Regions from separate parts of the Streptomyces sp. NPDC059743 genome, predicted to be linked through region 2. Evidence: predicted binding sites of a transcription regulator. Region 2 holds the regulator's gene; the other holds the start of a gene.
What was found. Region 2 encodes HspR, which represses chaperone genes until heat shock. Its sites were predicted from a motif close to TTGAGNNNNNNNNNCTCAA; they were not measured.
Positions count from the first base shown of each region.

Region 1 (8,196 bases), on a different contig from region 2:
CCAAGCCCTGGCCAACGGCTGACCACACCCCCGCCCCACACGGTCCCGGTCCACCTCCCGACCGGGACCGCCGTCATGACCGCACTCATGACCGCACTCATGGCCGGACGCGCAGCCACACGGGAGCGGATCCGGTCTTGAAGGCCAGCCATACGGTTTTGCCGACGACGTGCTCGGTGACTCCGAAGTCGTCTGCCAGTTCGTTCGCCAGTTGCAGCCCGCGTCCGGTGCATTGATCCGCCTCCGGGTTCAGCACCACCGGGCATCCACCACCGCTGTCGCTCACCTCCACACGTACGAGCAGTCCCTCCACAGTGAGCCGGACACGGAACTCCCTCCCGGGTGGAACCCCGTGAAGCAGGGCATTCGTAGCGAGCTCCGAGACGCAGAGCCGGATGTCGTCGTGCCGGTCGGAGACGCCCCACTCAGTCAGCGTGTCGAGGGCGAAGTCACGAGCCGAGCCGACCGAGGTCCGGGCTCGGGGAAAGCGTCGCTGCCGTGACAGAGACACGGCGCATCACCGCCTTGATCCTGGGCTGTACGATCCAGAGCACCGCACTTCTATTCACGAAAAGCAGCAAGGTGGGCCCTGAGCGGAACAGCGAGTGACTCACTTACTGTGTAAAGCAGCAAAGTTGGACCGGCACGGGCAGCGCGGAGGACGTCATGAGTGTGGGCGAGTGGGTCAGCACCTCGATGCCGTATGTGGCGGCGCGGGGAGCCGGTCAGGGCGACGCGTGGAGTGCAGAGACAGCCGCGCGGGGGCGGCGGGGTGGGCAGCGGATCGTGTACGCGGGAGAGGTGCCGGCGCCGGCGGACGTGGCGGAGTTGCTCGGTGTGGCCGAGGGCGAGGCCGTCGTCGTCCGCAGGCGGGTGATGTACCTGGACGAGGAGCCCTGCGAGCTGACCGACACCTATTACCCCGGGTCCGTCGCCCGTGGCACCCGCCTCGCCGGTACGGCGAAGATCCCCGGCGGAGCCGTCACCCTGCTCGCCGAACTGGGACACGTGGGCGTACAGGTCAGGGAGGACGTGACCGCCCGGATGCCCAGGCCGGAGGAACAAGAAACCCTGCACACCGGCCCGGACGAGCCGGTGCTCCGCCTCTCGCGGGTCACCCTCGACGCCGACGGCCGGTCCATCCAGGTCGACATGATGACCATGCCGGCCCACCGTCAGCGGCTGCGCTACGAGATGCGGATCGGATGACCGTGCCCAGGACCGAACACGACGCATACGACCGCCGTTCCCTCCACGAACGGATCGCCGCCGACCTGCGCGACGAGATCATGACCGGCGATCTCGCGCCCGGTGCCCGTCTGCCGTCCACCGCACAGCTCAAGGACCGGTTCGGCGCCTCGAACGCCACCGTGCAGAAGGCGCTCCAGCTCCTCAAGGACGAGAGGCTGATCGTGGGGCGGGCGGGAGCGGCCGTGACCGTAAGGGAACACCGGCAGCGCACCGTACGGCCCGCCTCGTACATGGCTCCTGCTGCCAACGGTGAGCCCTACCGCTGGCTGACCGAGACCGCGAAGCACGGTGGGGAGGCTCGGAGCCGGCTTCTCTCCGTGGCCGAGACTGCACCTCCGGCGGACGTCGCCGAGTCGCTTCGGCTGCCCGAGGGCGGTACGGCTCTGCTCCGGCATCAGGTACTGATGCTCGACGACGAGCCCGTCGAACTGGTCCATTCCTACTACCCACTGGACATCGCCCGAGGCACCGCGCTGATGGAACGCCGCCGTATCAAGGGAGGAACCCCGACGCTGCTGGCCGAACTCGGCCACCCGCCCCGGCTCAGCGTCGACCGCGTCTCCGCGCGCGTACCCACGCAGGAACAGTACGAAGCGCTCCGCCTGCCGGGCGATCTGCCGGTACTGCGGACGCTGCGCGTGGTGTACGGGGACGGCCGGCGGCCCATCGAGGCCACGGTCATGGCCAAGGCGGGCCATCTGTACGAGCTGCGCTACGAGTTCACGCCGGAGTGAGCCACCGACGGGCGCGTCGCACGCACGCGGCCGGAACCCTGGGGTGGGTTCCGGCCACGGGCGTCTTGTGCCGTACGGGATTCGGTACGGGCTCTCGGTCAGGCTGCGGCTGAGATGGGGACCTCCGCCGGGGACAGGGCCAGGTCCAGGACCTGGCGGACGTCGGTGACCGGGTGGACGGTCAGTTTGTCGAGGATTTCGGCCGGGACGTCGTCCAGGTCGGGCTCGTTGCGCTTGGGGATCACGACCGTTGTGATGCCCGCGCGGTGGGCCGCCAGGAGCTTCTGCTTGAGGCCGCCGATGGGCAGGACGCGGCCCGTCAGGGAGACCTCGCCGGTCATGGCGACGTCCGTGCGGACCAGGCGCCCGCTCAGCAGCGAGGCGAGTGCCGTCGTCATCGTGATGCCCGCGCTCGGGCCGTCCTTCGGGACCGCGCCCGCCGGGAAGTGGATGTGCACGCCACGGTCCTTGAGATCGGCCACCGGCAGCTCCAGCTCCGCGCCGCGCGAGCGGAGGAAGGAGAGCGCGATCTGCGCCGACTCCTTCATCACGTCACCGAGCTGTCCGGTCAGCGTCAGTCCGGAGCCGCCCGTCTCCGGATCGGCCAGCGACGCCTCCACGTACAGGACGTCACCGCCCGCGCCGGTCACCGCGAGGCCCGTCGCCACGCCCGGCACCGCCGTACGGCGCTCGGCCGGATCCTGCGCGGACTCGGGCACATGGTGCGGCCGTCCGATCAGCTTGCGCAGATGCTCGGCGCCGAGCGTGAACGGCAGCTCACGGTCGCCCAGCTCGTGCTCGGCCGCCACCTTGCGCAGCAGCCGCGCGATCGCGCGCTCCAAGTTCCGTACGCCCGCCTCCCGTGTGTACTCACCGGCCAGCTTGCGCAGCGCCTCGTCCTCCAGCGTGACCTCGCCGGGCTCCAGGCCCGCGCGCTCCAGCTGCCTGGGCAGCAGATGGTCCCTGGCGATGACGATCTTCTCGTCCTCCGTGTAGCCGTCGAGCCTGACCAGCTCCATACGGTCGAGCAGCGCCTCCGGGATGGCCTCCAGGACGTTCGCCGTGGCGAGGAACACCACGTCGGACAGGTCGAGTTCGACCTCCAGATAGTGGTCGCGGAAGGTGTGGTTCTGCGCCGGGTCCAGGACTTCGAGCAGCGCCGCGGCCGGATCGCCGCGGAAGTCGGAGCCGACCTTGTCGATCTCGTCGAGCAGGACGACCGGATTCATCGAACCGGCCTCCTTGATCGCCCGGACGATACGGCCCGGCAGCGCGCCGACGTAGGTACGCCGGTGGCCGCGGATCTCCGCCTCGTCCCGTACGCCGCCGAGCGCGACCCGGACGAACTTCCGGCCCATCGCGTGCGCCACGCTCTCGCCGAGAGAGGTCTTGCCGACACCGGGCGGCCCGACCAGGGCCAGTACGGCGCCGCCGCGACGGCCGCCGACCACACCGAGACCGCGGTCCGCGCGCCGCTTGCGCACGGCGAGATACTCGGTGATCCGTTCCTTCACGTCCTCCAGGCCCGCGTGCTCGGCGTCGAGGATCGCCTGCGCGCCGCGGATGTCGTACTCGTCCTCCGTGCGCTCGTTCCACGGCAGCTCCAGCACCGTGTCGAGCCAGGTGCGGATCCAGGAGCCCTCCGGGCTCTGGTCGGAGGCGCGCTCCAGCTTGTCGACCTCCTTGAGCGCGGCTTCACGCACCTTCTCCGGGAGGTCGGCCGCCTCGACGCGGCTCCGGTAGTCACCGGACTCGTCCTCGTCGCCCTCGCCGTTCAGCTCGCGCAGCTCCTTGCGCACGGCGTCGAGCTGGCGCCGGAGCAGGAACTCACGCTGCTGCTTGTCGACGCCCTCCTGGACGTCCTTGGCGATGGACTCGGCGACATCCTGCTCGGCGAGGTGGTGGCGGAGCTGCTCGGTGGCGAGCTTCAGCCGGGCCACCGGATCGGTGGTCTCCAGCAGCTCGACCTTCTGGGCGGTGGAGAGGAAGGGCGAGTAACCGGAATTGTCGGCGAGCGTGGACACGTCCTCGATCTGCTGGACGCGGTCCACCACCTGCCAGGCGCCGCGCTTCTTCAGCCAGTCGGTGGCGAGCGCCTTGTACTCCTTGACCAGCTCGGCCACCGAGCCGGGCAGCGGCTCGGGAGCGGTCTCGTCGACGCTCACGCCCTCGATCCAGAGGGCCGCGCCGGGCCCGGTCGTACCGGCACCGATCCGCACGCGGCCACGGCCGCGGATCAGCGCGCCCGGATCGCCGTCGGAGAGCCGGCCGACCTGCTCGACGGTCCCCAGCACACCGATCCCGGCGTAGGTCCCGTCGATGCGCGGCACGAGCAGCACCTTCGGCTTGCCCGTACCACCGTCGCCGATCCGCGCGGCGGCCTGCGCGGCCTCCACCGCGGCACGGACTTCGGTGTCGGACAGGTCAAGAGGCACCACCATGCCGGGCAGCACGACCTCGTCGTCGAGCGGCAGCACGGGAAGCGTGAGCGGTGTGGACATGGCAGCCATGATCTCCCCTTCGGCAGTCAAGTTGAGCTATACCGACTCAATGCTTGTGAGCCTCTGGATGTTCCCCCGGTCGCGTTCGCTCTGAGCGATCACGCTGCCGCTGTCCTGTATCGGTGAACCTTGCGAGGTCCGGTTCAACGTTGCGAGGGATCTTGCGGCCGTCCGAGGCGACCTTGCGAGATGCCAGGACGCCTCCACCGGACGCCGTCAGCCGAAGGTGCCATCGTCACGGGCAGAGAAACGCTCACAGCCGTCATGCTCGAAACGCACCCACCCGTCGAACGGCGAGCCAGCACGAGTGCAGGCTCCCCAGTCCAGGCCCAACTCTCCGCTCAGCGCGATCCAGAACCGGCATCCGCCGCACTGCTTGTCGAACCATTCATCCCGATAGCCGGGCTCTCCAGTGGAGCGATTCAGCAGCCGCAACCAGCGCTCATGGACCTCGCCGTCGCCTCCACCACCACCACCCGCCTGCGGTCTGCCGGACTCCATCAGCTCCCGCCCTTCTCGCCGAATTCGCAAGGTCAATCTGCACGGAGTCGACGCCCAGCCGCCAGCTGATTCCTGTGAACCGCAGCCCATCGGCTCAAGGCGTCGCAGACATCACATGCGAAGGACAGCACTGTCCTTGAGTCATGACCTTGCGAGGTCCGAGGTGACCTTGCGAAACGGGTGCTGTTAGGTCGGCGTGGGCCAGGGACTACGTGCTGTACCCGGCGGGGCTGTACCCGGCGGGGCGGCAAGCCCTCCCACCGAAGGTTTTGAGGTCGCGTACACCGATCCGGGCGGGTCGGAGATGCGGCGCCTGGAGCGCGATCATGTGATGCTGCTCGACTTCGCTCCGCCGGTGGTCGGGATGCCGGACCCGATCCGCGTCGGAAATGTGCGGTGGCCGGCGGGCTACCGGCATCCGCGGCACCGCCTGGAGCCCGTCGTCTCTTCTCCGAAGAAGAGCGGCGCAGCCCGATCGTGGTGACGGCCGTGGCGGCCTGTCAGGCGCGGCTCGGTGCCGACTCCGGCTCGGAGAGAGGGGCTGCCGCGCGGCGGGGGAGCAGCAGCGGGGTCGCCAGTAGGAGTACGCCGGCCAGGCCGATGGCTGTGCGCGGGCCGAGCAGGCTGCCCAGTACGCCCCAGACGGCCGTCAGGAGCGCGGTCGTGGCCTTGGTCGTCACCGCCCAGGCGGACAGTGTGCGGGCGGCCCGGTCGGTCGCGGTGCGTTCGAGGCGGTAGGTGGCGTGGACGGGGTTGAAGACCCCGCAGCAGAAGATGAGCCCGAGCTCGACGCCTATCACGAGCAGCAGCCCGCCGGTGCCCGGCCCCAGGAAGGCCAGGCCGACGGGCCAGATCGCGCGCAGCGTCCCGGCCACGACCAGGACCTGGTGCTGCCCGAACCGGGTGACGAGCGGCCGGGCCAGCCGCGAACCGAGCAGCCCGCCGATCGAGGGCACGGCGAAGGCGAGGCCGTACTGCCACGGTGTGAACCCGAGTCGGCCGAGCATCAGGACGGCCAGCAGCGGCTGGGCGGCCATCACCAGGCCGTTGAACAAGGCGGTGTTGAAGAACAGCGGACGCAGCGTCGCGTCGGCGAGGATGTACCGCCAACCGTCGAGCAGGTCCCCGACCCGCATGCGCGCGGCCTCCCGGCGCTCGGGCAGCGGTTCGTGCCCGCCCATCGCGCGGATACCCAGGGCCGAGAGCAGGTAGCTGACCGCGTCGGCCACCACCGTCGCCACCGGACCGAGGAGCCCGATCGCCGCGCCGCCCAGCGGCGGTCCGACGATCGTGGTCGTCCAGGCCGTGGACTCGAATCGGGCGTTGGCGACGAGCAGGTCCTCGGCCGGCAGCAGCGTCTTCAGGTACGCGCCGGAGGCGGCGCGGAAGGTGATGTCGGCCGCCGCGACGACGACCGAGACCAGCAGGAGCTGAAGGAAGGTGAGCACGCCGAGCGCGAACGCGGTGGGGATCGTCAGCAGCGCCGCGAACCGCACCAGGTCCATCGCGATCAGCACGGTCCGCTTGCGGCGGAACTCCACCCACGGGCCGAGCGGCACCGCCACGGCCGCGCCCACCGCAGCGCCCACGGAGGAGAGCGCGGCGACCTCGGCCGGTCCGGCGTGCAGCACCTGGATGGCGATCAGCGGGAACGCGCCGAAGGCGAGCCACGTGCCGAGGGCGCTGGTCCCGTACGCCCCCCAGAGCCACCCGAACCGCCGCCCCAGCCGATGTCCGAGCAGATGTCCCAGCACATGTCCGAGCACATGTCCCAGCCGGTACCTGCTCCTCATGCCCGACGCCCCTCACCACTCACCCTGCACAACCGATCCGCGATCGGAAGCATCAAACCGAGCGCCATAGCAGGGGATCAAACAACCACCGGGCCGCTGGCCACAACCAACGGTTGTGGCCATAGGGTGTCGGCGTGGACCTCGACACCGTCCGTACCTTCGTCGCCGCCGCCGACGCGGGGCAGTTCCGGGAGGCCGCTGCCGAGCTGGCGGTCACCCAGCAGGCCGTCTCCAAGCGCATCGCCGCGCTGGAGCGCACCCTCGGCGTGCGGCTGTTCACCCGCACCGCGCGCGGCGCCGAGCTCACCATCGACGGGCAGGCGTTCCTGCCCCACGCGCGCGAGCTGCTGCGCGTCGCCGAGCGCGCGGTCGCGTCCGTGCGCACCGGCCGCCGTCCGCTGCGCGTCGACGTGATCGCCTCGCGTGGCGCGGCGGCGGGCCTGATGCGCGGCTTCCACCGCGCGCACCCCGAGATCGAGCTCGACGTGCTGATGCTGTTCGACATCGAGACGGCCGTCGCCGCCATCCGGTCCGGTGCGATCGACGCGTCCTTCCGCGCCGTCGCCGTGCCCGGCCGGCCCCTTCCCGAGGACATCGAGTCCGTCCGGGTGCTCGACGAGCCGCTCCAGCTCCTCACCGGCCCCGCCCACGCGCTGGCGGGCGCCCGGTCGGTGACCGTCGCTCAGCTCGCCGGGCACCGGATCTGGATGCCCGGCATCGTCCCCGGTACCGAGTGGGCCGCCTACTACGACGACCTCGTCGCCGAGTTCGGCCTCACCATCGAGGCGACCGGCCCCAACTTCGGCTCCGACGCGCTCCTCGACACCATCGCCGACACCCCGGCCCTGGCCACCTTCATGGGCGGGCACACCCGCCTCGTCTGGCCCGCCGGCCACGGCCTGCGCCGTATCCCGGTGACCGACCCGACGCCCGTCTACCCGCACTCGCTCCTCTGGCACCGCGACAACCCCCACCCGGCGCTGGCCACCCTCCGCACCCACCTCGCCGCCACAGCGACCGCCCACGACGCCGCCGGGACCTGGGCGCCGAGCTGGGTGATTCCGCGCTGAACAGCCGCCGCGTCCGCGATCACCGTGGCCGAGCCGACAGCCGCCGACTGGAACAGGACCGATCGGTCCGGCACCCTCAGCCTCGAATGCTCGCCGCTCAGCTCGGCGCCGGTCATCACGGACGTGCGTCACTTGCTGTCACATGGCGCGGAAGGCTCAGCGTTCGACGGAGTTCACTGAGGAGGAGGGAATCCCGAATTCCGTCAGGCGAACCGCAGCGCGCTTCTCTCGTGTTGACCTGAGCCTTTTGGACACCTGTCGTTCGGACAGGTAAATAAACGAATAGGTGAATAATGGCCGGGAAGTGGTCGCCGGGTATCGGTGGCACTCCAATGCTATGGCATCA
Region 1 is NZ_JBHWGS010000001.1:165,948-174,143, reverse strand. It holds gene ACFV6H_RS00760 (lysozyme) at 1-22, shown strand, start outside; gene ACFV6H_RS00755 (ATP-binding protein) at 98-511, opposite strand; gene ACFV6H_RS00750 (GntR family transcriptional regulator) at 667-1,209, shown strand; gene ACFV6H_RS00745 (GntR family transcriptional regulator) at 1,206-1,985, shown strand; gene lon (endopeptidase La) at 2,084-4,495, opposite strand; gene ACFV6H_RS00735 (DUF3027 domain-containing protein) at 4,703-4,987, opposite strand; gene ACFV6H_RS00730 (MFS transporter) at 5,488-6,780, opposite strand; gene ACFV6H_RS00725 (LysR family transcriptional regulator) at 6,915-7,850, shown strand.
Region 1: lon (endopeptidase La) is a predicted target of HspR. The motif match lies at 4,518-4,536, and genes of this name have one in related genera.

Region 2 (8,196 bases):
GTACAGGAAGTAGCCCTGAAGGCACAGCTCGACCAGGTCCGGATGGCGCTCAACGAGCGCACGATGGATCTCCAGCGCCTTCAGGCGGAGTATCAGAACTACCGCAGGCGGGTGGAGCGCGACCGCGTCACGGTCAAGGAGATCGCGGTGGCGAGTCTGCTGACCGAGCTGCTGCCCGTGCTCGACGACATCGGCCGGGCGCGGGACCACGAGGAGCTGGTCGGCGGCTTCAAGTCGGTGGCCGAGTCGCTGGAGACGGTCGTCGCGAAGCTGGGCCTCCAGCAGTTCGGTACGGAGGGCGAGCCCTTCGACCCGACGGTCCACGAGGCCCTGATGCACTCGTACGCGCCGGATGTCACGGAGACGACGTGCGTCGCGATCCTCCAGCCTGGGTACCGGTTCGGCGAGCGGACGATCCGGCCCGCCCGGGTCGCGGTGGCCGAGCCCCAGCCCGGGGCCCAGCCCAAGTCCGCGGACGAGCAGGCGGAGTCGGCGAACGACAAGGAGAGCGGTGGCCCGGACGAGGGCTGACGCGGCGTCGGACGGCGGTGCGGCGCCGGGCGGTGCCGTACCGCCGGACAGCAGTGGCGGTAGCGGTGTGGGTGGCGGAGAGGAGGGACGTCGGGAATGAGCACGAAGGACTTCGTGGAGAAGGACTACTACAAGGTTCTCGGGGTACCCAAGGACGCCACCGAGGCGGAGATCAAGAAGGCGTACCGCAAGCTCGCGCGCGAGTTCCACCCGGACGCCAACAAGGGCGACGCCAAGGCCGAGGAGCGCTTCAAGCAGGTCTCCGAGGCGAATGACGTCCTGGGCGATCCCAAGCGGCGCAAGGAGTACGACGAGGCGCGCGCCCTCTTCGGCAACGGCGGATTCCGGCCGGGACCCGGCGCGGGCGGCAACGGCTCGTTCAACTTCGACCTGGGCGATCTCTTCGGCGGCGGCCAGGGCGGTACGCAGACGGGCCCGGGCGCCGGCGGCTTCGGCGGCGGGCTCGGCGATGTCTTCGGCGGCCTCTTCAACCGCGGTGGTACGGGCACGCGTACGCAGCCGCGCCGCGGCCAGGACATCGAGTCCGAGGTGACGCTCAGCTTCACCGAGGCGGTCGACGGGGCCACGGTCCCGCTGCGGATGTCCAGCCAGGCGCCCTGCAAGGCCTGTTCGGGCACGGGCGACAAGAACGGCACGCCGCGGGTCTGCCCGACCTGTGTGGGCACCGGACAGGTCTCGCGCGGCAGCGGCGGCGGATTCTCGCTGACCGATCCGTGTGTGGATTGCAAGGGCCGTGGGCTGATCGCCCAGGATCCCTGCGAGGTCTGCAAGGGCAGCGGGCGCGCCAGGTCCTCGCGGACGATGCAGGTCCGGATCCCGGCGGGCGTCAGCGACAGCCAGCGGATCCGGCTGCGCGGCAAGGGCGCTCCCGGCGAGCGCGGCGGTCCCGCGGGCGATCTCTATGTGGTCGTGCATGTGGACGCCCACCCGGTCTTCGGCCGCAGGGACGACAATCTCACGGTCACCGTGCCCGTCACCTTCACGGAGGCGGCGCTCGGCGGCGAGGTGAAGGTGCCGACGCTGGGCGGTCCGCCTGTCACCCTGAAGCTGCCCGCCGGCACGCCCAACGGCCGGACGATGCGCGCTCGTGGCAAGGGCGCCGTACGCAAGGACGGCACCCGCGGCGACCTGCTGGTCACGGTCGAGGTCGTGGTGCCCAGGGATCTCGGCGCGCAGGCACGTGACGCGCTGGAGGCCTACCGCAAGGCGACCGCGGACGAGGATCCGCGGGCGGAGCTGTTCCAGGCGGCGAAGGGAGCGTGAGTCCGGTGAACGGTGCGGACAGGGCGGACAGGGACGGCCGGCGGCGCAATCCGTATCAGCTCACCGAGGAGACGCCGGTGTATGTCATCTCGGTGGCGGCCCAGCTCTCCGGGCTGCATCCGCAGACGCTCCGGCAGTACGACCGTCTCGGTCTTGTCTGCCCGGACCGCACCGCGGGCCGTGGGCGCCGCTACTCGGCCCGTGACATCGAACTGCTCCGTCAGGTGCAGCAGTTGTCGCAGGACGAGGGGATCAATCTGGCCGGCATCAAGCGGATCATCGAACTGGAGCACGAGGTCGCGGCGCTCCGGGCCCAGGTCGCCGAGCTCTCGGCGGCGGTGGACGGCGCGGCGGCGGCGATGCGGCAGCGCGAGGCACAGGTGCACGCGTCGTACCGGCGGGATCTGGTGCCGTATCAGGATGTGCAGCAGGCGAGCGCGCTGGTGGTCTGGCGCCCGAAGCGGCCGACGGACTGAGCGACCGGCGGGCCAGATGCGCGGGGCGTGCGCCGGTTGTGCGCGTGCGGCGGCGCTCAGGAGCCGTGTGGAGCTGTGTGGAGCCTTGTGAAGGGCCCTCACCCATCGGGTGGGGGCCCTTTTCCGCTTCCCCGCTGTGCGCCCGCGTGCGGGGCGCACAGCGCGTCTCAGCGCCGTGCGCCGGGCGGGCTCTTCGCCCTCCTCAGTTCTCCTCCTCGTTCAGGATTCCCGACTGCGCGACCAGATAGCCGAGTTGTGCGCGGCTGCCGCTGCCGAGAGTCGTCGCGAGCTTGGCGATGTGCGCGCGGCAGGTCCGTACGTTCATCCCCAGCCGGCGCGCGATGGCCTCGTCCACATATCCCTCGACCAGCAGCTTCGCTATGGACCGCTGGATGCCCGTGATGCCGTCGGGCGTGGGCTCGTAGGAGACCTGCTCCGTCAGAGGCGTGGCGCGCCGCCAGAGCTGTTCGAAGACCTGCGCCAGATAGTCGACAAGCCCGGGATGGCGCAGCTCCAGCGCGATCTGACGGTCGGAGCGCGCGGGTATGTACGCGACGGTGCGGTCGAAGATGATCAGACGCTCGATCAGCTCTTCCAACGTCCGGATCTCGACCTTGCCCTCGGCCAGCCGCTCCGCGTATGCGAGCGTGCCCTGGCTGTGCCGGACGGTGTGCTGGTACAGCGTGCGCAGACTGATGCCGCGGTCGACCACATCGCGGCCCCGCTCCAGGGCTTCGGCCAGCGCGTGTTCGCTGCGGCCACCACCGGGCTGCACTGTCAGTACTTCTGTACGACACTCTGCGGTGGAGAGGTCGAGCGCCGCGTTGATACGGCTCAGGCCCTCCAGAACCGTGATCGCGTGGGTGGTCGGCGGGTCCTGTGCGCTGATCGTCATGAACGGCTCGAAAGAGTCGGTCAGTTCGACAGCGAAGTGCCGGCGTTCCTGGATCTCCCGCTCGATCGGATGGAGGCGCTTGGCGAGCGCCGCGGACGGCGGAACAGGGCGAAGCCAGTCGGCGTCGTCCGGATCGGGGTGCAGAAGAGCGAACTCCATGAGGCATGGAGTCCCCGCGGCCTCGCTCCGGGCTATGCGTCCGGAGCGCAGCGCACTGGCGTAAAGCCGCCTGCCGTCATCACACATATCGGTGACGGCATGGGGATGTGTCGTTTTTGAGTCGTTCGCGGGCAAATCTCCACCCCCCAGGGTCCTGAACATACAGGAACATGATGCCTCGTCCCGGTGGTGTTGACGTGCCCGGGTGAGACATCGTCTACATGGCGGGGGAGAGGAATCCATCAAGTGAGGACGAAGCCGACTATGTACAAGAGAATGCTTCGCGCGGTGGTTGCCACTGCTTTCTCTGCGGCTCTGGCCTATGGCGCGCTGGCTGTCGGGGGGGACATCAGCTGGGACTCCACGCCTGCCGGAACCACTGTCCAGAGTGTCCAGGTTCTGAAGTCGGGTGACATCAGCTGGGACATCGCTCCGAAGGGCACCGGCTCGGACGCGGCGCCGGCGCAAATCGGCCGGGTCCCCGCATCGGCCGACTCGAGCGCGTGACCGTCCCGCCGGACGACCGGGTCTTCCGGCGCGAGATGGCCTCGGCCTACCGGTCGGGGTGGCACTTCATCGATCTCGTCACGGCCATTCCTCACCGTGGCGACTCGCTGATGGTCACTCTGTTCGGCGAGCCGATCGTCGTCGTACGCGAGGAGGACGAGGACGTCCGTGCCTACCGCTGCCTTCGGAGGCCGCGGGGGGCTCCGCAGCCGGTCCGGTGTGCCATCCGTTACGACATGATCTTCGTGAACCTCGACCAACGGGACCACCAACTGGTCGAACCCAAGACCACCATCGCCACCCCCCGCAGCGCCTGAGCGATTCCCCCGTCGTTGTAAATCGCTCCGGCGCTTCCCCCACACAACGGCGCCATCGTGGACCTGAAACACGATGGCGCCGTTGTGCTGTCCGCGTTCGGTCACGGCTTGGGCCGACGCGCTCTCACGCGCGGCTCACTCGCGGCTCACGCGCTTTCACACGCGGCCGAGCGCCCGGTCCAGGGCGATCTCGATGACGATGCGGTCCGGATTGGGCGTGGGGGTACGTCCGTACCGCTCCGCGTAGCGGCTCACCGCGTCCGCCACCAGCTCCGCCTCCGTACGGACCGTGGCGCGGCCCTCCAGCGTCGCCCAGCGGCCGGGCTTGACCTGGCACACCGCCACCCGCGCGCCCTCAGGACCGGCCGCCAGGATGTTGGCGACCTTGGTGCTGTGTTTGTTGGTGATGATCCGTGCGAGCCCGGCCTCCGGGTCGTACGTCACGCCCACCGGCACCACATGCGGAGTGCCGTCCGGGCGGAGTGTGGTCAGGGTGCACACATGGTGCTCGCGCCAGAACGCGAGAAAATCGGGGCTGGGATCGCGTACGTCGATGGACATACCGGAAGCCTAGGGTCTTTCGTTTGGGTCTGGCTGGATCAGGGAGCGGGGTCTGGTGCCGTGGATCGCAAGGCGGAGGAGGGAGGCGACGCGGAGCGTCGTTGAGTGACGACAACGCGGCGAGGCGCGGTGCCAGGGCACGCGAGCCCAGCGAGATCCAAACGAGAGGCCCTAGGGCGCGAGGTGGGCGAAACCTGTCGGGACCGGGTACGGACCGGGCTCCCGGTTCAGGCTTGAGTGAAATAGACTCAACTTTGCGCATGTTGCTTCAGTCAAAGCCGGAGAACTTACGACCTGTGCAAGGACATGCAAGGAGGAGAGTGGGCACGTGGACGCCGAGCTGACCAACAAGAGCCGGGACGCGATCAACGCCGCCACCAACCGCGCCGTGGCGGCCGGCCATCCCGATCTGACCCCCGCACATCTGCTGCTGTCGCTGCTCGAAGGCCGGGACAACGAGAACGTCACCGATCTGCTGGCCGCCGTCGGAGTGGACCAGGTGGCGGTACGCTCCGGTGCCGAGCGGGTGCTCGCCGCGCTGCCCAGCGTGACCGGTTCCACCGTCGCGCCTCCGCAGCCCAACCGCGAGATGCTCGCCGTCATCGCGGACGCGGCCCAGCGGGCGAAGGAGCTGGGGGACGAATATCTCTCCACCGAGCATCTGCTCATCGGCATCGCGGCCAAGGGCGGTCAGGCCGGGGAGGTGCTGGACCGGCGGGGCGCCGACGCGAAGAAGCTGCTGGACGCGTTCGAGAAGGCAAGGGGAGGGCGCCGGGTGACCACACCCGACCCGGAGGGCCAGTACAAGGCCCTGGAGAAGTTCGGTACCGATTTCACCGCCGCGGCCCGCGCGGGCAGGCTCGACCCGGTCATCGGCCGGGACCAGGAGATCCGGCGTGTGGTGCAGGTGCTGTCACGCCGTACGAAGAACAACCCGGTGCTGATCGGCGAGCCCGGCGTCGGCAAGACCGCCGTGGTCGAGGGACTCGCGCAGCGGATCGTCAAGGGCGACGTGCCGGAATCGCTCAAGAACAAGCGGCTGGTTTCGCTGGACCTCGGCGCGATGGTGGCCGGTGCCAAGTACCGCGGTGAGTTCGAGGAGCGCCTCAAGACCGTCCTCTCCGAGATCAAGGCGAGCGACGGACAGATCATCACCTTCATCGACGAACTGCACACCGTCGTGGGCGCGGGCGCCGGCGGCGACTCCGCCATGGACGCCGGCAATATGCTCAAGCCGATGCTGGCGCGCGGTGAGCTGCGTATGGTCGGCGCGACCACGCTGGACGAGTACCGCGAGCGGATCGAGAAGGACGCGGCGCTGGAGCGGCGCTTCCAGCAGGTGCTGGTCGCCGAGCCCACCGTCGAGGACACGATCGCGATCCTGCGTGGGCTCAAGGGCCGGTACGAGGCGCACCACAAGGTGCAGATCGCGGACGCGGCCCTGGTCGCCGCCGCTTCGCTCTCCGACCGTTACATCACCTCGCGCTTCCTCCCGGACAAGGCCATCGACCTGGTGGACGAGGCCGCGTCCCGGCTCCGGATGGAGATCGACTCCTCGCCGCTGGAGATCGATGAGCTCCAGCGCGCCGTCGACCGCCTCCGGATGGAGGAACTGGCGCTGAAGAACGAGTCCGACCCGGCCTCCAAGCAGCGGCTGGAGAAGCTGCGCCGCGATCTCGCCGACCGCGAGGAGGAGCTGCGCGGTCTGAACGCCCGCTGGGAGAAGGAGAAGCAGGGCCTCAACCGCGTCGGTGAGCTGAAGGAACGTCTCGACGATCTGCGCGGCCAGGCCGAGCGCGCGCAGCGCGACGGTGACTTCGACACCGCGTCCAAGCTGCTGTACGGGGAGATCCCGGGCCTGGAGCGGGAGCTGAAGGAGGCCGCCGCGGCCGAGCAGGAGGCCGCCAAGGACACGATGGTCAAGGAGGAGGTCGGCCCGGACGACATCGCCGATGTGGTCGGCTCCTGGACCGGGATCCCGGCCGGGCGGCTGCTGGAGGGCGAGACACAGAAGCTGCTCCGTATGGAAGAGGAGCTGGGTGCGCGGCTGATCGGCCAGCTGGAGGCGGTACGCGCGGTCTCCGACGCGGTACGCCGTACGCGCGCCGGGATCGCCGATCCCGACCGGCCCACCGGATCCTTCCTCTTCCTCGGTCCCACCGGCGTCGGCAAGACCGAGCTGGCCAAGGCCCTCGCGGACTTCCTCTTCGACGACGAGCGGGCCATGGTCCGTATCGACATGAGCGAGTACGGAGAGAAGCACTCGGTGGCGCGGCTGGTCGGCGCGCCTCCCGGCTATGTCGGCTACGAGGAGGGCGGCCAGCTCACGGAGGCCGTGCGCAGGCGCCCGTACTCCGTCATCCTGCTGGACGAGGTGGAGAAGGCGCACCCGGAGGTCTTCGACATCCTGCTCCAAGTGCTGGACGACGGCAGGCTCACGGACGGCCAGGGACGGACGGTGGACTTCCGCAACACCATCCTGGTCCTGACGTCGAACCTCGGCAGTCAGTATCTCGTGGAGCCGACCACGACCGAGGAGACGAAGAAGCAGCAGGTCCTGGAGGTGGTGAGGGCCTCCTTCAAGCCGGAGTTCCTGAACCGTCTGGACGATCTGGTGGTCTTCTCCGCCCTGACGAAGGACGATCTGGCGCATATCGCCAAGCTCCAGATCGACCGCCTGGCCCGCCGCCTCGCCGAGCGCCGCCTCACCCTGGACGTCACTCCGGCGGCCCTGGAATGGCTGGCCGACAAGGGCAACGACCCGGCCTACGGCGCCCGCCCACTGCGCCGCCTGGTCCAGACAGCCATCGGCGACCGCCTCGCCAAGGAGATCCTCGCAGGCGAGATCACCGACGGCGACACGGTCCGCGTGGACCGCTTCACGGACGGCCTGATCGTGGGCAAGGCAACGCCCGAGCCCGAGGAACCGGCGGAACCGGCGGGGCCTGCTGAGCCGGGTCGGAAGACGCTGTAGCCGATCCGGCTGCCTCCAGGCCCGTCACCCGCCCGGGTGGCGGGCCTGTTCGGGTTCGTAATGGGGAACTACCATCACCTTGTCCGGGCATTTTGCGATTCACTTGTTCACAAGGCTATTAAGGGGGTGGGTAGCCCGTGCTGCTGAGCTTTCGTGTGGCCAATCACGGCTCTCTTCGCGAACCCCAGGAGCTGAACTTCGTACCGACGTACGGGGACGACGACCGGCCGGCGGTGCCCGTGGCGGCGATCTTCGGGGCGAACGCTTCGGGGAAGTCGACGGTGGTGGACGCGTTCCGGTTCTTCAGGGCGGCAGTGCGCGAGTCGCAGGCCCGGTGGCTGCCGGACGCTCCGGTGCGGCGGCGGTCCTTCCTCCTTGACCGCGAGAGCCGTCATGAGCCGTCGTCGTATGCGGTGGACCTCCTGCTGGAGGGCGTGCGATACGTGTACGGCTTCAGCGTCACGGACAGGGAAGTCGCCGAGGAGTGGCTGT
Region 2 is NZ_JBHWGS010000010.1:141,939-150,134, reverse strand. It holds gene grpE (nucleotide exchange factor GrpE) at 1-531, shown strand, start outside; gene dnaJ (molecular chaperone DnaJ) at 628-1,815, shown strand; gene ACFV6H_RS19315 (heat shock protein transcriptional repressor HspR) at 1,821-2,291, shown strand; gene ACFV6H_RS19310 (helix-turn-helix transcriptional regulator) at 2,494-3,507, opposite strand; gene ACFV6H_RS19305 ((2Fe-2S)-binding protein) at 3,849-4,169, shown strand; gene ACFV6H_RS19300 (pyridoxamine 5'-phosphate oxidase family protein) at 4,326-4,730, opposite strand; gene clpB (ATP-dependent chaperone ClpB) at 5,059-7,704, shown strand; gene ACFV6H_RS19290 (ATP/GTP-binding protein) at 7,944-8,196, shown strand, end outside.